4 regions of the Streptomyces sp. NPDC051133 genome follow, and region 1 is predicted to be linked to each of the others. Evidence: riboswitches for the same ligand, from Rfam matches in the RefSeq annotation. Region 1 holds a riboswitch; each other region holds the start of a gene.

What was found. Region 1 has a riboswitch for cobalamin ahead of AB0N17_RS23915 (cobalamin biosynthesis protein). Riboswitches for the same ligand answer to the same signal wherever they lie in the genome.
Region 2: linked by a shared signal. The riboswitch ahead of AB0N17_RS00640 (CbtB-domain containing protein) and the one ahead of AB0N17_RS23915 (cobalamin biosynthesis protein) in region 1 are both predicted to bind cobalamin.
Region 3: linked by a shared signal. The riboswitch ahead of AB0N17_RS02260 (HoxN/HupN/NixA family nickel/cobalt transporter) and the one ahead of AB0N17_RS23915 (cobalamin biosynthesis protein) in region 1 are both predicted to bind cobalamin.
Region 4: linked by a shared signal. The riboswitch ahead of metE (5-methyltetrahydropteroyltriglutamate--homocysteine S-methyltransferase) and the one ahead of AB0N17_RS23915 (cobalamin biosynthesis protein) in region 1 are both predicted to bind cobalamin.

Annotation. Positions count from the first base shown of each region.
Region 1 is NZ_JBFBBK010000023.1:100,281-104,594, forward strand. Features, by position in the region: gene AB0N17_RS23910 (cobyric acid synthase) at 1-511, opposite strand, end outside; gene AB0N17_RS23915 (cobalamin biosynthesis protein) at 508-1,452, opposite strand; cobalamin riboswitch at 1,553-1,696, opposite strand; gene AB0N17_RS23920 (hypothetical protein) at 1,824-2,051, opposite strand; gene AB0N17_RS23925 (inorganic phosphate transporter) at 2,087-3,337, opposite strand; gene AB0N17_RS23930 (lysozyme) at 3,482-4,314, opposite strand, start outside.
Region 2 is NZ_JBFBBK010000001.1:128,349-132,662, reverse strand. Features, by position in the region: gene AB0N17_RS00650 (hypothetical protein) at 2-292, opposite strand; gene AB0N17_RS00645 (CbtA family protein) at 393-1,145, opposite strand; gene AB0N17_RS00640 (CbtB-domain containing protein) at 1,167-1,388, opposite strand; cobalamin riboswitch at 1,425-1,566, opposite strand; gene AB0N17_RS00635 ((2Fe-2S) ferredoxin domain-containing protein) at 1,620-1,985, opposite strand; cobalamin riboswitch at 2,080-2,203, opposite strand; gene AB0N17_RS00630 (FGGY-family carbohydrate kinase) at 2,549-4,129, shown strand; gene AB0N17_RS00625 (FGGY family carbohydrate kinase) at 4,131-4,314, shown strand, end outside.
Region 3 is NZ_JBFBBK010000002.1:21,156-25,469, reverse strand. Features, by position in the region: gene tsaD (tRNA (adenosine(37)-N6)-threonylcarbamoyltransferase complex transferase subunit TsaD) at 1-671, opposite strand, end outside; partial or broken gene cbiT (precorrin-6Y C5,15-methyltransferase (decarboxylating) subunit CbiT) at 772-1,254, shown strand; partial or broken gene AB0N17_RS02265 (Fe-Mn family superoxide dismutase) at 1,247-1,507, shown strand; gene AB0N17_RS02260 (HoxN/HupN/NixA family nickel/cobalt transporter) at 1,673-2,782, opposite strand; cobalamin riboswitch at 2,809-2,999, opposite strand; gene AB0N17_RS02255 (metalloregulator ArsR/SmtB family transcription factor) at 3,079-3,483, shown strand; gene AB0N17_RS02250 (hypothetical protein) at 3,597-3,770, shown strand; partial or broken gene AB0N17_RS02245 (citrate/2-methylcitrate synthase) at 3,936-4,097, shown strand; gene metE (5-methyltetrahydropteroyltriglutamate--homocysteine S-methyltransferase) at 4,173-4,314, opposite strand, start outside.
Region 4 is NZ_JBFBBK010000002.1:15,958-20,271, forward strand. Features, by position in the region: gene AB0N17_RS02230 (aldehyde dehydrogenase family protein) at 1-1,082, shown strand, start outside; gene AB0N17_RS02235 (3-hydroxybutyryl-CoA dehydrogenase) at 1,596-2,444, shown strand; cobalamin riboswitch at 2,633-2,856, shown strand; gene metE (5-methyltetrahydropteroyltriglutamate--homocysteine S-methyltransferase) at 3,022-4,314, shown strand, end outside.

The DNA of each region.
Region 1 (4,314 bases):
CCCCGCGGTCGATGTCCCCCACCACCAGCACGGGCAGCCGCGCGTTCCGCGCGATCCCCATGTTCACGATGTCCGTCCGGCGCAGATTGATCTCCGCCGGCGAGCCCGCCCCCTCACAGATCACCGCGTCATACGTGCCCCGCAACTCGGCCAGGCAGTCCAGCACCGTGCTCAGCAGCCGCTGTTGGCCCCCGCCGTGGTAACCACGCGCGCTCATCTCGCCCACCGGCCTGCCCAGCAGCACCACCTGGCTGCTCTGCTCGCCGCCCGGCTTGAGCAGCACCGGGTTCATCAGCGCGGTCGGCTCGATCCGGCACGCCTGGGCCTGCATGGCCTGGGCCCGCCCGATCTCCGCGCCCTCCCGGGTCACGAAGGAGTTCAGCGACATGTTCTGCGCCTTGAACGGCGCGACCTTCACGCCCTGGCGCACCAGCCACCGGCAGATCCCGGCCGTCACGACGCTCTTGCCGGCGTCGGAGGTGGTGCCGGCGACGAGGAGACCCCCGTTCACTTCCCACGTCCCTTCACGAGTCGGCGCGCGGCGACGGTGACGCCGAGCGCGAGCAGGCCGACGCGGCGGGAGAGCCGTACGGCCCGGTCGATGTCGGTGGCCCGGACGGCGCGTCCGGCCGCCCCGCCCAGGACCGGGCGGTGCTCGACCCGGCCGCCGTACGACAACGTGCCGCCCAGCCGCACCCCGAGCGCCCCCGCGAACGACGCCTCGACGGGCCCGGCGTTGGGGCTCGGGTGCCGGGCCGCGTCGTCCCGCCAGGCCCGCACGGCACCGCGCGGATCGGGACCGGCGAGGACGGCGAGCACGGCGGTCAGCCGGGCCCCCGGCCAGCCGGCGACGTCGTCCAGGCGCGCGGAGGCCCAGCCGTAGCGCCGGTGGCGGGGCGACTTGTGACCGACCATCGCGTCCAGGGTGTTGACGGCGCGGAACCCGAGCAGCCCGGGCACCCCCGCCACGGCACCCCACACCAGGGCGCCCACGACGGCGTCGGAGGTGTTCTCGGCGACGGACTCGACCACGGCCCGGGCGATGCCGTCGGCGTCCAGTGCCTGCGGGTCCCGGCCGCACAGGTGCGGCAGCCGGGCCCGGGCGGCCTCGACGTCCCCGGCCTCCAGGGCGCGGCCGATCGTGCGGGCCTCGCGGGCCAGCGAGGTGCCGCCGACGACGGCCCAGGTGGCCGCGGCGGTCAGCGCGGCGGAGGCGGCGGGGGAGGGGCGTACGACGCGTGCGGCCACCGCGCCGAGGGCGACGGCGCCACCGGCGCACACGGCGGTGTGCAGCGCACCCCAGCCGCGGTGGTCGTGCCACAACGCGCGTTCCACGGCCGCGGCCGCCCGTCCGAACACGGCCACCGGATGCCCGCGGCGCGGATCGCCGAGGAGCAGGTCACCGAGAAGGCCGGCGGCGGCGCCGTACGCGTAGGAGCGATCGGCACCCATCGGCTCAGCCGGCCGTGGGAACAGGAACGTGCCTGGTGGTGGTCCTCGAACGGCAGCCGAGCATGGCGATACAGGTCCTCACTCAGGGTGTCCGCGCCCTGGTTCGACGAGATTCGGCGGTGAGAGTTCCTGGCTCCCGGGGGGTTCTTCCCCGGTGACAGTGGCGGGACCGCGCCGGATTCGCACCGGCTTCCTCTTCTGCCGCCGTACATGGCGTGGGCAGTCCACCACGCCCCCGGAAGGGTCGTCAACTTGCCGTTGACCTGGACGGGGAGAGTGTGCCGATCCCCACACAGTGGGGCTCCCGGGGCCCTTGGGCATGGCAAAGGCTCCCCTCCGCGGCGACGGAGGGGAGCCTTGGTGATTCCGGATCAGGCCTTGGCCACGATCAGGTACATGCCGTACGCCACCGCAGCCGCGCAGGCCGCGAAGCAGACGTAGGCGCCGGTGACGGCGAGGGCGGCGGAGTCGCCCTGGGCGGCGGCCTTCTCACGCCTCGCCAGACCGTTGATGCCGAGGGTGAACAGCGCCACCAGGCCCACCGTGAAGGCGAGGCTGACGCCGAAGACGGAGCCGAGGGCCGCCCAGTCGATCTTCATGGGGATGCTTCCTTCAGTAACCGGGGTGACCGGGGTCATACGGTGGCGGCCGGCGGGACGGCCGGGGCCGCGGGCTCGGCGGGGGCCGGAGCCGCGATCGTGGCCTTCAGGTCCTCGGTGATCTGGCCCGCGGGGGGCGGGGTCACCGCGGCGATGGCGGTGGTCACCACGCCGGCCGGCTCCTCGGAGCCGGCGACGACGTTGGTGTGGTCGACGACCTCGCGCCGGGAGATCTTCCAGATCGCGGCGCTCGCGGCGACCAGGAAGACGGCGACGACGGCGGTGCCCCAGTCACCGAGGTCGGTGACCGACTCGGCGCCCGCGCCGACCAGCGCGGCGGCCGGGAGGGTGAGCACCCAGGCGACGGCCATGCGGGTCGCGGTGGACCAGCGGACCACCCCGCCCTTGCGGCCGAGGCCCGCGCCCATCACCGAGCCGGAGACGACGTGCGTGGTGGAGAGGGAGAAGCCGAGGTGGGAGGAGGCGAGGATGGCGGTCGCGGCGCTGGTCTGGGCGGCGAAGCCCTGGCGCGGCTCCAGCTCGGTCAGGCCCGTGCCCATCGTGCGGATGATGCGCCAGCCGCCGATGTAGGTGCCGAGCGCGATGGCCAGGCCGGCGGAGAGGATCACCCAGGTGGGAGGGTTGGAGCCCGGGGCGATGGCGCCGCCCGCGATCAGCGCGAGGGTGATGATGCCCATCGTCTTCTGGGCGTCGTTGGTGCCGTGGGCCAGGGAGACCAGTCCGGCGGAGGCGATCTGGCCGGCGCGGTAGCCCTTGCGGGTGGCCTCGCCCTCGGCCTTGCCGCCGATGCCGTAGGAGAAGCGGGTGGCCAGCATCGAGGCGACGCCCGCCACGACCGGCGCGGCGACCGCCGGCAGCAGCACCTTGGTGACCAGCACGTCGCCGTGCACGGCACCGAAGCCGGCCGAGGCGACGGTGGCGCCGATCAGACCGCCCATCAGGGCGTGCGAGGAGCTGGAGGGCAGGCCCACCAGCCAGGTCAGCAGGTTCCAGAGGATCGCGCCGACCAGGGCGGCGAAGATGACCTCGGGACGGATGCCGGTCTCGTCGACGAGACCCTTGGAGATCGTGTTGGCGACCTCCACGGAGAGGAAGGCGCCCACCAGATTGAGAGCGGCGGACATGACCACCGCGATCTTGGGCTTCAGGGCGCCCGTCGAGATGGTGGTGGCCATCGCGTTGGCGGTGTCGTGGAAACCGTTCGTGAAATCAAACGCGAGTGCGGTTACCACCACAATCGCGAGGATCAGCGAGAAGCTTTCCATTTACCCAGGCAATCGTTCGAGGTCGTTGGCTGGTTGAACGTAGGCAACCTGGGTGAACGGAAGATGAACTGGGACGGGCATCGTGGTGTCGGCAACGCGTGGGTGAGGTTCCGCTTGTCCCGGGCGGCCCAAGCGCCCCTTGGGTTACCGGCCGCGCGCGAAGGCGCGCAGCCGGCTCGCCGACCCGCGGAAGAGATTCTGGTCACCCGGCAGGCCGCCGTCGGTGTCGTACTGCCAGAACGTCCAGTGCCGCCAGCCGCCGGGCAGCTTCCCCGGCCGCGAGGTGCCGTGCCGGGCGATCCACAGGGGGTGGGTCGTGGCGAAGGCGTGGCTGTCGCCGGTGCACAGCCGCCACCACCGGGTCGACGTGTAGATCACCGGGCGGCGGCCGGTCTCCCGCTCGACCTCGTCGCTGAAGGAGCGGATCCAGCGGACCATCCTGCCCTGGCCCAGCCCGTAGCACTTGAGCTCCCGGCTGTACGGGTTGTCCTCGATGTCGAGCGCGGGCGGCAGGGTCCAGCCGTCCGCCCGCCAGTCGCCGCCGTGCCGCACGAAGTAGGCGGCCTGCCGGGCGCCCGAGGAGCGGTCCGGAAGCGCGAAGTGGTACGCGCCCCGGATCAGGCCGGCCTCGCGCGCGCCGGCGTACTGCCGGGGGAAGTAGGGATTGGTGTAGTCCGTGGACTCGGTCGCCTTGACGTAGACGAACCGTGCTCCCTCGGTGCGCGCCGCCGGCCAGTCGACGTGCTTCTGGTGGGACGACACGTCGGGCCCCCGGGGCGGGCGTGCGGCCCGGGCCGGCAGGTCGGTCCGGGCGGGCAGGTCGGTCCGGACGGGCAGGCCGGCCCGGTCGGTGCCGGGGCCGGCCGGGGCGGTCGCGGTGCCGGGCCGGTCCGTCGCGCTGCCGGTGCGGGCGGTCGCGGTGCCGGTCTGGAGGGTCGCGGTGCCGGTCAGGGCCAGCGCCGCCGTGGCCGCGGCGA
Region 2 (4,314 bases), on a different contig from region 1:
TTCAAGAGGCCGCGTCCCGGTGCCGGCGCAGCAGCGCGGCCGGCGCGCAGCGCGGACACCTGCCGCCCTCGCCGTCCGGCCCGTGGCAGTCCGCCGCGTCGTGGACGAGCGTCTCCAGCTCCTGGAGGAGCCGTTCGGTCCGCTTGGCCTGCTGGGCGAGCACCCGCACCCGGGCGCTCTGGCCGCCGATCTGCCGGCGGTCGGCGATCAGCTGCTCGTACTCCTCGGCGGTCAGGGCGAGCGCCTCACGGCCCGCGAGGGTGATGCGGCGGGGCTGGAGATGTCTGGCCACTCGGTCCTCCGCTCCTCGGCTCCTCGGCTCCTCGGCTCGCCGGGAGAATGCCGGAGGGCCCCCGGATGGTTCCGAAGGGCCCTCGGGTGTCCCGAAACCGTCAGTTCGAGGCGGGAACCGTCCGGCCGGACGGGGCCGTCGCCGGCTTGGGGTTGAGCTTCCGCTCCGCCAACTCACCGAAGAGCAGGCCGAATCCGCCCCACAGGGCGGACTGGATGGCCAGTGCGGACAGCCGGAACCGCCACAGCAGGGCGGCCGGGAAGTCCTTGGGCACCTCGTTGATGACGGGCAGGAACTCGTAGGCCAGGCCGATGACGACGGCGAAGGCGGCCACCGCGACGACCGTCGCCCACCAGTTGCCCAGGCCGGGCGCCAGGCGCTTGCCCAGGATGGTCGCTGCGACCGCGAGGAGGACGCTGAGCAGCATCATCAGGAAGTACAGGGTGGTCCGTTCGCCGATGGTGTCGGGTTCGCCGACCGACGGCGGATTGGCCGGGTACTTCAGGAACGGCACGACGTACACGGCGAGCAGCGCGCAGCCGGACAGCAGCAGCGCGGTCGCCCGCGGGCCGAACCGGCCGACCCTGCCGAGCGCGAAGCAGTACGCGAGCGCGGCGATGCCGCCGAAGGCGACCCCGTACACGAGGACGCCGGTGGCGAGGCCCGCCGTGGACTGCAGGGAGCGGGAGACGACCTCCATCTCGTGCTCGTGGGAGTGGGCGTCCTCGAAGGCGATCGCCTTGTCGACGCTCGGCTCACCGAGGAGATAGGCGACGACGAGGGCGAGCACGCCGGCGGCAAGGCCGGCGAGCATGCCCCGCACGAGGAGGTTTCTTACCGTTGCGGAGTTCATGGGCGCGCGGCGTCCCTCGCGTCAGTGGCAGGGGAAGCCGAGCAGGTGGCGGGCGTCGTGCACCCATTCGTGGACGTCCGTGCCGTTGAACACGGAGGTGGCGCCCTGCTCGGCGCCGACGAAGTAGAGCAGGACGAGCATCAGGACGCCGAAGAAGACCGCCCAGGGAGCAATCGCCTTCAGCGGCAGCTTGGCGGGGATGGCGGGAGTGGTGGGTGTCGGCTGAGCGACGGTCTGCGCCATGGCAGAACCTCCTCTGGGAGTTCGCGTCCCAACTCGGTGGTGCACAGGACGACGGCCACGGGTCTGACTCACAAGCCGCCCGAGGGGGCTTGCACACAGTGGCGCGACCGTGCCGGATTCCCACCGGCTTCCGTCTCGCCGTCGTCGATATCGGACAGACCGTACCGCGGCAGGCGGGCGCGGCCAAGGCCGCCTCCGCCTGCCGTGATCTTCGTCTCCGGCCGGGCCGCCTCAGGAACGCGCCGTGCGCCGCGGCGGGGTGAAGGCGTACAGGTCGAGGATGTCGGGCCGGGGAGCCACGCCCGGGCCGCCGGCACGCACCCAGGTGACGATGTCCTCGGTCGCGTCCGGATCGTTGACGAGTCCGAGCCAGACCGGCCGCGCACCGGCGGCCCGGCCGGCGGCGGACGGCTGGACGACGATGACGTTGGCCTGGTCGCACACGTCGAGGCACTCCGAGATGCGCACCGGCACCTCCGCCCGCAGCCGCGCGGTCTGCGCCGCGTGGTCGACGCCGGGCAGCTTGGGACTTCCGCAGCAGCAGTCCCGGCACACGACGACCCGGCTCGGCGCCGGTCCGGCGTCCTTCGCGGGCATGCCCGATGTCTGCTCCGTGGGCCTCTCGGGCACGGCGCCGCTCCCCTCTTTCCGGGGAGATCCGCCCCGGTGTCGCGCGAGGAGGCGACCGCGTGAGTCTCCTGGCTCCCGGGTCCGCTCTCGCCCCGCCCTCCCCCACCCGGTGCCGGGCGGTGGCCTGCTGAACGCGCTCACCGGTCACAGTGGCGGGACCGCGCCGGATTCTCACCGGCTTCCTCGGACCGCCGTCGCCTGATGTCGCCGGTCATCATCTCATCCGGCGGGGTGGGCCCGGATCGGCCGGAGGAGGGAGGCGTCGCCGTGGCGGAGTTCGGCGGTCGCCTCGCCGGGGGCGGGGCCGGGTGCCGTGACGGTGCGCGGGTGCGCGACGAGGCCGGCGCCAAGTGTGGCCGATTGGCTGCTGGTCGGCGGTGCGGGGCCGGCCGTGGGACGAGTCCCGGGGGCGATTGACGTCGCCCGCGGTGCGCGATTCCCTGATTTCTGCGAGCCGCACGTGGCCGGTCCGGTCGGACGAAAAGGTCCGGGCCGGGCGCGGGCCTTGGTGAAGGGCAGGTGGTGCAGTCATGTCGGTTCTCACCATCGACGTCGGAACCTCGGTCATCAAATCCGTGGTGTTCGACGACCGGGGCAAGGAGTTGGCGGTCTCCCGCGTCGGCACCGAGGTGCTGCGCCCCCGTCCCGGATGGGCGGAGCAGGACATGGACGCGGTGTGGAACGGGGTCGTCCGCACCGTGCGCGGCGTCCTGGACCGGCTCGGTGCCCACGACCCCGTGTGGCTGATGAGCTTCACGGCCCAGGGCGACGGCTGCTGGCTCGTGGACGGTGACGGCCGTCCCACCGGCCCGGCGGTCCTGTGGTCCGACGGGCGGGCCGGCGACCTGCTCACCCGCTGGGAGGCCGACGGCGTCCTGGAGCGGGCGTTCCGCCGCAACGGCTCGCTCACCTGCAGCGGCATGCCCAACGCGGTGCTCAGCTGGCTCGCCGGGCACGACCCGGAGCGGCTGCGGCGCTCCCGTACCGCGCTGACGGCGGCCGGCTGGCTGTTCCTGAAGCTCACCGGGGTCACCGCCGTCGACGAGTCCGACGCCTCGGCGCCCTTCCTCGACCACGCCACCGGCGCCTACGACCCGGAGATCCTCGACCTCTTCGCGATGAGGTGGGCCGAGCCGCTGCTGCCGCGCATCCTCGGCGAACACGAGCGCATCGCCGACATCACCCGGCACGCCGCCGCCGAACTCGGCCTGCCCGCCGGGCTGCCCGTCGTCATGGCCCCCTACGACATCGCCGCCACCGCCCGCGGCGCCGGGGCCGTCGCTCCCGGGCAGGCGTGCGCCATCCTCGGCACCACCCTGTGCACCGAGATCGTCACCCGGGAACCGGACACCGGCGGCGAGCCGTGCGGCATCAACATCGCCTACCGCGGCCGCGATCGCGTCCTGCGCGCCTTCCCCACCCTCTCCGGCACCGAGGTCCTCGACTGGGCCTGCCGCACCCTGTCCGTCGAGGACCCCGCCGCCCTCGGCAGGCTCGCCTTCGGCACCGAACCGGGCGCGGGGGGAGTGGCGTTCCTGCCGTACCTCTCGCCCGCCGGGGAGCGCGCCCCGTTCCTCGACCCGCACGCCCGGGGTGTCTTCTGGGGCCTGTCCCTCGACCACACCCCCGCCCATGTCGCCCGCGCCGTCTTCGAGGGGCTGTCCCTGGTCGTCCGCGACTGTCTGGCGGCGTCCCGGACCGACGTGCACGAACTGCGCCTGTGCGGGGGCGGCTCCGCCAGCGACGCCTGGTGCCGGCTGATCGCCGACGTCACCGGTGTGCCGACGGCCCGCAGCGCCGACACCGAGCTGGGCGCCAAGGGCGCGTTCCTCACCGGTCTCGTCCTCACCGGCGCGGAGAGCGGTATGCGCGGCGCCGCCGAACGGTACGTCCGGATGCGCTCCGGCTGGGAGCCGGACGCCGAACGGGCCGCGTTCTACGACGGCCTCTACGACACGTACCTCACCTGGCGCGACACCGCCCGCTCCCTGGGCTGGTCCCCCGCACCCGCTTCCGCCCCCGTTCCCGACCCCGGGTCCGCGTCCGCGGCGCCGCCCGCCGCCCCCGCCGCCGTACCGGCCGCCGCCGACGCCCCTGCCCCGCAGGCCTAGCATGTCTGACGCGCTGTCACCCGACGCCGTCCACCTCGGACTCGATCTCGGCACCCAGAGCGCCCGCGCGGTCGCGGTCGACGGCACCGGCCGGCTGCTGGGCGCCGCCTCCCGTCCGCTCACCGGCACGCGCGACGGAGTCCGCCACGAGCAGGACCCCGGGCAGTGGTGGCCGGCGCTCGCCG
Region 3 (4,314 bases), on a different contig from region 1:
GCCCAGCGCGCCGCCGCCGTCTTCAGCCCGGAGAAGGAGAAGTCGTACGAGCCCGGCAGGGGGCGGGGGAAGGGGACAGCGTACGGATCCCCCGCGCGCGCTGCCCGATCGATGGCCGGGCCACCGGGGTACGGCAGTCCGAAGACGCGCGCGACCTTGTCGAAGCACTCACCGGCGGCGTCGTCGAGGGTGTCGCCGAGATGGGTGATCGGGTCGCGGGCGAGGTCCTGGACGAGGAGCAGAGAGGTGTGGCCGCCGGAGACGATCAGCACCATGCAGGGGTGGGGTAGCGGGCCGTGTTCGAGGGTGTCGGCGGCGACGTGGCCGGCGAGGTGGTGGACGCCGTAGAGCGGGACGCCCAGGGCGTAGGCCAGCCCCTTCGCCCCGGCCAGGCCGACCTGGAGCGCGCCGGACAGGCCGGGCCCGGTGGTCACCGCCACCGCGCCGATGTCGGTCAGCCGCAGTCCGGCCTCGTCCAGGGCGCGCTGGACCACGGGCCGGACCGCATGGACGTGCGCCCGGGCCGCGATCTCCGGTACGACGCCGCCGTAGCGGGCGTGTTCGTCCATGCTCGACGCCACTGCGTGACCGAGCAGCCGCCCGTCCTGGACGAGTCCCGCGCCGGTCTCGTCGCAGGACGACTCGATTCCGAGCACGACGGGAGAGCTCATACTCACCTCTGTCTGCGATGGATAAGTTATTGCGAATAGTGTGCAATAAGGCTCCGCGTTGTGCACCTGGGCGCGAAGATGCTGGTCGGAGCCAGGTGCTGCCGACGACTGGTCGCACCGGCCCGGGGATCCCCTCGACGTCGTCGCCGCCGAGGTCCGCCGCGCACCGGACACCGACCGGCCCCGGCTCGGCGCCGTTCCCGGGCAGCCCGATGGCGCGTACGAGCAAGACGGGCAGCTCACCAGGCGGCATGTCCGGGCCGCCACGCTGGGCGTGCTCGCAGCCGTGCCGGGCGAGCTGTTGTGGGACATCGGCGGGGGATCGGGATCGATCGCGATCGAGTGGCTGCGCACGCAGCCGTCTTGCCGGGCGCTCACCGTCGAGCGGGGCCCGGTGCGTGCGGAGTGGATCGTGCGGAACGCCGAGCGACTGGGCGTGCCCGGGCTCCCCGTCGTCACTGGCACGGCACCTGCCGTGCTGACCGAACTCCCGGCGCCAGACACCGTGTTCATCTGTGGCGGGCTCACCGCGCCCGGTCTGCCAGCTGCCTGCTGGGTCACGCTGCCGGTCGGCGGCCGGATGGGGTGTGCTCGCCTACGAGCCGCTGAGCGGCCGCCTCATCGTCGAAGAGGTCTACGACCACCAGGGCAACGTCGGCCAGGGCTCCACGCCCATCCTGGTCTTCGACGCCTGGGAGCACGCCTTCTACCTGCAGTACAAGAACCAGAAGGTGGACTTCATCGAGGCCATGTGGCAGGTGGTCAACTGGCAGGACGTGGCCAAGCGCTACGCCGCCGCCAAGGAGCGCGGCGACAGCCTGCTGCTCAAGCCGTGACGCCGTAGAGCACTCAAAGCGTCCTGCCTCGTGATCGTCTTCTCACCTTTCACAGGCAGGCGGCACAACGGAAGGCTCCCGCGAGGACATGCTCGCGGGAGCCTTTCTGCTGTCGGTGCAGTAGTGAACCGGGGTCCGTCGGCCGGCCGGTTTGCGGCTGTGCCGTCAGCCGGTGTCGGCGGTGCGGGCGCTCCAGCGCTCCTCGACCTTCGCCAGGCGCCAGTAGCCGATGGCCGCGGCCCAGACGACCACGAACAGGCCGACGATGACGTAGCCCACGTTGTCCAGGTTCAGGTCCGCGATCCAGCCGGAGACGTCGTCGTTCAGTCCCAGTTTGTCGTGCAGCACCCCGACCAGTTCGATGGTGCCGACGAAGAAGGCCACCGCGATGGACAGGCCGGTGATGGTGAGGTTGTAGAAGACCTTCCGCACGGGGTTGGAGAAGGCCCACTGGTAGGCGAAGTTCATGAAGGTGCCGTCGAGGGTGTCGAACAGGCTCATGCCGGCGGCGAAGAGGAGGGGCAGGCACAGGATCGCGTACCAGGGCAGGCCGGCCGCGGCGCCGTTCCCGGCCAGGGCGAGGAGCAGGACCTCGGTGGTGGTGTCGAAGCCGATGCCGAAGAGGAAGCCGAGCGGGAACATCTGGCCGGGGCGGCGGATGGACTTGGTGAGGCGGCCCAGGAGGCGGTTCATGAAGCCGCGCGAGTCGAGGTGGGCTTCCAACTCCGCCTCGTCGTACTGCCCGGCGCGCATGGCCTTGAAGACGCGGGCGATGCCGAGCAGGGCGACCAGGTTGAGGGCGGCGATCAGGTACAGGAAGCCGCCGGAGACGGTGGTGCCCACGGTGCCGAGGACTTGGTGGGTGCTGGAGCCGTCGTTCATCAGGGTGCCGGCGAGCTTGGCGCCGCCGGCGACCAGCGCGGCCATGGCGACCACCACGCTGGAATGGCCGAGGGCGAACCAGAAGCCCACCGAGACGGGCCGCTTGCCGTCGGCCATCAGCTTGCGGGTGGTGTTGTCGATCGCGGCTATGTGGTCCGCGTCGAAGGCGTGCCGCATACCGAGGGTGTAGGCCGTGATGCCGAGGCCCACCCCGAACGCCTTGGTACCGACCTCGTAGTGGTGCGGCACCACGAGCAGGAACAGGATTCCGAAGGCGGCCACGTGCAGAGCGACGATCACGGCCAGCAGGCCGGCGGTGCGGACGGTGTCCTCGCGGCGCCAGCGGAAGGAAGGGGCGGCGGCGGTTTCGGGCACGCCTGGGGACACGGTCATACGGTCACGCTCCAACACCTCGTGGATCAGCTTCGTGCTGCCGTGGCCGGTCTCCTGGCTGACGGGTCATCGCGCCCGCCCCTGCCTTCCCGGCCGTGAGGCCAGTGGCAACGCATGGGGCGGGAACTCCCCGATCACAGTGGCGAGGGCCGCTCCGGACTGAGCCCTTGAGGGGCTGTCACCGGTCTTCCCGAACACCACGGCCCGCCCACCCTAGAAGGCGGCAGCCGGTGGCTGCAAGGTTGCACAACTGATCAGGTATGGAGACGGGGGCCGGTGACTGCGATGATGAGCGCATGCATCTCGTCCCCGCGGAACGTGCAGGGCAGCGGACCATCGACGGCCATCGGGTCTGCGACGCCATCGCGGCCGTCGGCGAGCCCGAGCGGGTACGCGCCTGGGCCGACCGTTTCTCCCTGCTCTCGGATCCTGGGCGCCTCTCCCTGCTGCTGGCCCTCCACGAGGCGGGCCCCATCGCCGTCTCCGACCTCGCCGTTGCCACCGGTATGCGGGACACCGCCGTGTCCCAGGCGCTGCGTCTGCTGCGGGCCGCAGGCATCGTCCAGGGTGAGAAGGACGGCCGGATCGTGCGCTACCGTCTCGTCGACGACCGGATCTCCGCTTTGCTGAAACACTGCGCGTCACACGAGGGGGTGAGCGTCGACGGCGCACTGTCAGGACGAGGAAGCGACACAGGGTGACAGTGAGGGGATCCGCAACCGGCACTCCCGTGTTCCTGCCGGGGCCTTCCGTGCTTTCTGGCCTGACCGAGCAGTTCGATGTTCCCAAACGCTCACCGCAGGCACTTGCCTAAATGTTCACGCGGCAGGGCACTTTTCCGTACGGAATGGGGGCGTGTGATTCGGGTGCCGCCGCATTCCTTGGCCGCCAGTTTCCGGGCGAGGTGTGGCGGGACTGCGACCAACTCCTCGGGCGGGCCGTGGTGGTCAAACTGCTGCATGCCGAGGAGGCGGAAGACACCGAGTGATTCCGCCTGGAGGCGCAGATCGCGGCCCGGCTCAACCACCCCGACGTCGTGGGCATGTACGACTTCGCCGCGCACAACGACCAGCCCCACCTGGTCACACTTCCAGGCTCACGTGGCGCGCCGCGCCATGACGCCTCAGGCGGCGCGGACCGCCCCGGCAGGGACCTGGTGGGCTTCGACGTCCCTGTCTTCACGCCGAACTTTGTGATGAGCCGGATCACCGGCTGGACCGCTCACATCACCGGACAGCTCGCCCACAACGCGCTGACCCAGCCGCTCGCCTCCTACGACGCACCGGTGCAGCGGCCGGTTCCGAGCGCCTCGTAGCCCCACGTCGGGCAGGAGAGGTACTTGTTTGGCAGGGCCGGGGCACGAGCGCCCCGGCCCTGGTTCTCGACAGGATCAGGACTGGGAGAGCTCACCGCGCACGATGCGGGCGGCTGCGACCAGGTTCTCCAGGGCGACGCGGGTCTCCGGCCAGCCGCGAGTCTTCAGGCCGCAGTCGGGGTTGACCCACAGGCGTTCTGCGGGAATGGCCTTCAGG
Region 4 (4,314 bases), on a different contig from region 1:
TGGCGTACCACTTCCACGAGCCGCTGGGGGTCGTCGCGCAGATCATCCCGTGGAACTTCCCGATCCTCATGGCGGCGTGGAAGCTGGCGCCGGCGCTCGCCGCGGGCAACGCGGTCGTCCTCAAGCCCGCGGAGCAGACCCCGGCGTCCATCCACTACTGGATGAGCCTGATCGCGGACCTGCTGCCGCCGGGTGTCGTGAACATCGTCAACGGCTTCGGGGTCGAGGCGGGCAAGCCGCTGGCGTCCAGTCCGCGGGTGGCGAAGGTGGCGTTCACCGGTGAGACCACTACGGGGCGGCTGATCATGCAGTACGCCTCGGAGAACATCAAGCCGGTCACCCTCGAACTCGGCGGCAAGTCCCCGAACATCTTCTTCGACGACGTGTGGGCGCACGACGACGACTTCCGCGACAAGGCGCTCGAGGGCTTCACCATGTTCGCGCTCAACCAGGGCGAGGTGTGCACCTGCCCGTCCCGGGCGCTGGTCCAGCGGGGCCACTACACGGAGTTCCTCGAGGCGGCGGTCGAGCGCACCCGGCAGATCAAGCCGGGCCACCCGCTGGACACCGACACGATGATCGGCGCCCAGGCCTCCAACGACCAGCTGGAGAAGATCCTGTCCTACCTGGACATCGGCCGGCAGGAGGGCGCGAGGGTCCTCACGGGCGGGGAGCGCATCGAGCACGACGGCGAGCTGAAGGGCGGCTACTACGTCCAGCCGACCGTCTTCGAGGGCGACAACCGGATGCGGATCTTCCAGGAGGAGATCTTCGGGCCGGTCGTCTCGGTGGCTTCGTTCGACGACTTCGACGACGCGATCAAGATCGCCAACGACACGCTGTACGGCCTCGGCGCGGGCGTGTGGACCCGGGACGCCAACACCGCCTACCGCGCGGGACGCGCGATCCAGGCGGGCCGGGTGTGGACCAACTGCTATCACGCCTACCCCGCGCACGCGGCGTTCGGAGGCTACAAGCAGTCCGGCATCGGCCGCGAGACGCACAAGATGATGCTGGAGCACTACCAGCAGACGAAGAACATTCTAGTTTCATACAGTCCTCAGAAGCTCGGGTTCTTCTAGAGCCTGAAGTCGGTTTGCCTGGAGGCAACATTGGGCTCCAGGCAACCAGACCCGGTAGGTACCTGCTGTAATCAATTGGGTTCGTCGCGTTACCGACTGGCATCCGAGAGAGTTCCCGCCGGACCAGTCGCGGACCAATAGCGCCGAAAGACATCGCTCCAGGAGCCGTCCGCTCACGAGCGCAGCGACCCGCCGATACTCGGCAGCGGCGCCCGAACAGCCAGCAGTTCTCAGCTGGGCAGCGGCCACCGTTGAGCGCCGCGACCCATTGAACACACCGCCCCGGCTGCCCGACATCCCCCAAGCCACGAGCCGACGACCTGAAACCCTTCCTCGGGCACTGGAGCCCTTACGGCCCACCTACTGAACGTCCGCACCGCACGGTGAGCGCACACACAACCGCAGTTCAGTGGCTCTTCGCGACCGGTTCAATCGCGGCACACCGACGTGGTGGGTCATCGGAAACACGTGGCAGGAACGCCAACCTGCCATAATCGCAAGTCAATCTGGCCTGTGGCCGTCGTGGGCGGCGGTCAGATGGGCGCCGGCATCGCCGAGGTCTGCGCACGGGCAGGGCTCGACACCGTGGTGTGCGAGGTGGACGCGGTGGCGGCCCGCGCCGCACGGGATCGGGTGTCGGCGTCACTCGACCGCGCCGTACGGCGCGGCAAGCTGGAGGATGCCGCCGCGCGGGACGCCTTCGCCCGTTTGGTCTTCACCGGTGATCTGGAGGACCTGGCCGACCGGCAGCTGGTCGTCGAAGCCGTTGTCGAGAACACGGATGCCAAGGCCGAGGTGTTCGCCGCCCTCGACAAGATCGTCGAGGATCCCGCCGCGGTTCTCGCCACCAACACCTCATCCCTCCCGGTCATGCGGCTCGGCATGGCCACGAGCCGCGCGGACCGGGTCGTGGGACTGCACTTCTTCAACCCCGTCCCCGTGCTGCCGCTGGTGGAGGTCGTGACCTCGCTGCACACGTCGGCCGGCACGACCTCCGCGGTCGAGGACTTCGCGGCCCGTGTGCTCGGCAAGACCGTGATCCGGTCCCAGGACCGGGCCGGCTTCGTCGTCAACGCGCTGCTCATCCCCTACCTGCTGTCCGCGATCCGAATGGCCGAGTCCGGCTTCGCCACGGCCGCCGACATCGACACCGGCACGGAGCTGGGCTGCGCTCACCCGATGGGCCCACTGAAGCTCGCAGACCTGATCGGACTGGACACCGTCGCCTCGATCGCCGAGTCCCTCTACGACGAGTTCCGCGAGCCGCTGTACGCGCCACCGCCGCTGCTCCACCGGATGGTGGAGGCAGGACTGCTCGGCCGGAAGACCGGCAGGGGATTCCACACCTACGACCAGGGCTGAGGACCTGGTACGACGCGGGCTGAGGGGCCCGTACCGCCGGCGGGTTGAGGGTCCCGCACGGCGACTCAGGGGAAGGGCGGGAAGCGTGAGTGCGGGCGCTTCCCGCCCCGTGGCGTTCCTGGCGTCGAGATTCCCACTTCACCATCCGGATGGTGGACGTAGCGCGTTCCTCGAACGCAGTACCCCGTACGCTGACCGGAGCAGCTGGTTCGCCCCGTCCGCCAGGCGGGATGCGTCGCAAGAGGGAACCCGGTGGGAATCCGGGACTGCCCCGCAGCGGTGAGCGGGAACGACCGCCGTCATACGCACTGGGCCCGACGTACTGGGCCTGGGAAGCGACGGCCAGTAGGTGTCCTCCTCGGTGAGGACGTGCCCGCGAGTCCGAAGACCTGCCAACTGCCCGCGCTCGAAGCACTCGTGCGCGGACATCCCGGTGACCTCGAGGGCGGGTCGGCGTACACACCAGACGGACGACCGTGCCTTGCCGCGCCAGGTCATTCCTGTCAGGTTCGTCACCCCTTCGCGCTCTCGTCCCGTCTCCGGGATCTCAGGGATTCATCTCGCGAAGGAGATCTCCGTGACAGCGAAGTCCGCAGCCGCGGCAGCACGGGCCACCGTGTACGGCTACCCCCGCCAGGGTCAGAACCGGGAACTGAAGAAGGCGATCGAGGGCTACTGGAAGGGCAGCGTCACCGCCGACGCCCTACGAGCCGCCGCCACCAACCTGCGCCGGACGAACTGGCAGCAGCTGGCCGAAGCCGGCATCGACGAAGTGCCGACCGGTGACTTCTCGTACTACGACCACGTGCTCGACACCACCGTCATGGTCGGTGCGGTCCCCGCCCGCCATCGGGCCGCCGTCGCCGCGGACGCGCTGGACGGGTACTTCGCCATGGCGCGCGGCACCAAGGACGTGGCGCCGCTTGAGATGACGAAGTGGTTCGACACGAACTACCACTATCTGGTGCCGGAGTTGGGCCCGGACACGGTGTTCACCGCGAACTCGACCAAGCAGGTCGGCGAGTTCAAGGAGGCCCTCTCCTTGGGCCTGACCGCCCGGCCCGTCCTCGTCGGACCCATCACCTACCTCCTGCTGGCCAAGGCCGCGCCAGGCGTGGCCGCCGGCTTCGACCCCCTCGTCCTCCTCGACCGGCTCCTTCCGGTGTACGCCGAGGTCCTCGTCGATCTGCGCGCGGCCGGCGCGGAATGGGTGCAGGTCGACGAGCCCGCCCTGGTCCAGGACCGTACGCCGGCCGAGCTGAGTGCCGCCGAACGTGCCTACCGTGACCTCGGCGCCCTGACCGACCGTCCCAAGCTGTTGGTCGCCTCCTACTTCGACCGCCTGGGTGACGCGCTGCCGGTGCTCGCCAAGGCTCCGGTGGAGGGGCTGGTCCTGGACTTCACCGAGGCCGCCGCCGCCAACCTGGACGCGCTCGCGGCCGTCGGCGGGCTGCCCGGCAAGCGCCTGGTCGCGGGTGTCGTCAACGGCCGCAACATCTGGGTGAACGACCTGGAGAAGTCCCTCTCCACGCTCGGCACTCTGCTCGGTCTTGCCGACCGGGTCGACGTGTCCGCTTCTTGCTCCCTGCTGCACGTCCCCCTCGACGCTGCCATGGAACGCGGCATCGAGCCACAGATCCTTCGCTGGCTGGCCTTCGCGAAGCAGAAGACGCGTGAGATCGTCACCCTCGCCCAGGGCCTCGCGCACGGCACCGACGCCATCGCCGCGGAGCTGGCCGCGAACCGAGCCGATCTGGCCTCCCGCGCGAACTCCCCCATCACGCACGACCCAGCCGTCCGTGCCCGTGCAGCCGCCGCCACCGAGGCCGACGCCCGCCGGTCCCAGCCGTACGCCGAGCGGACCACCGCC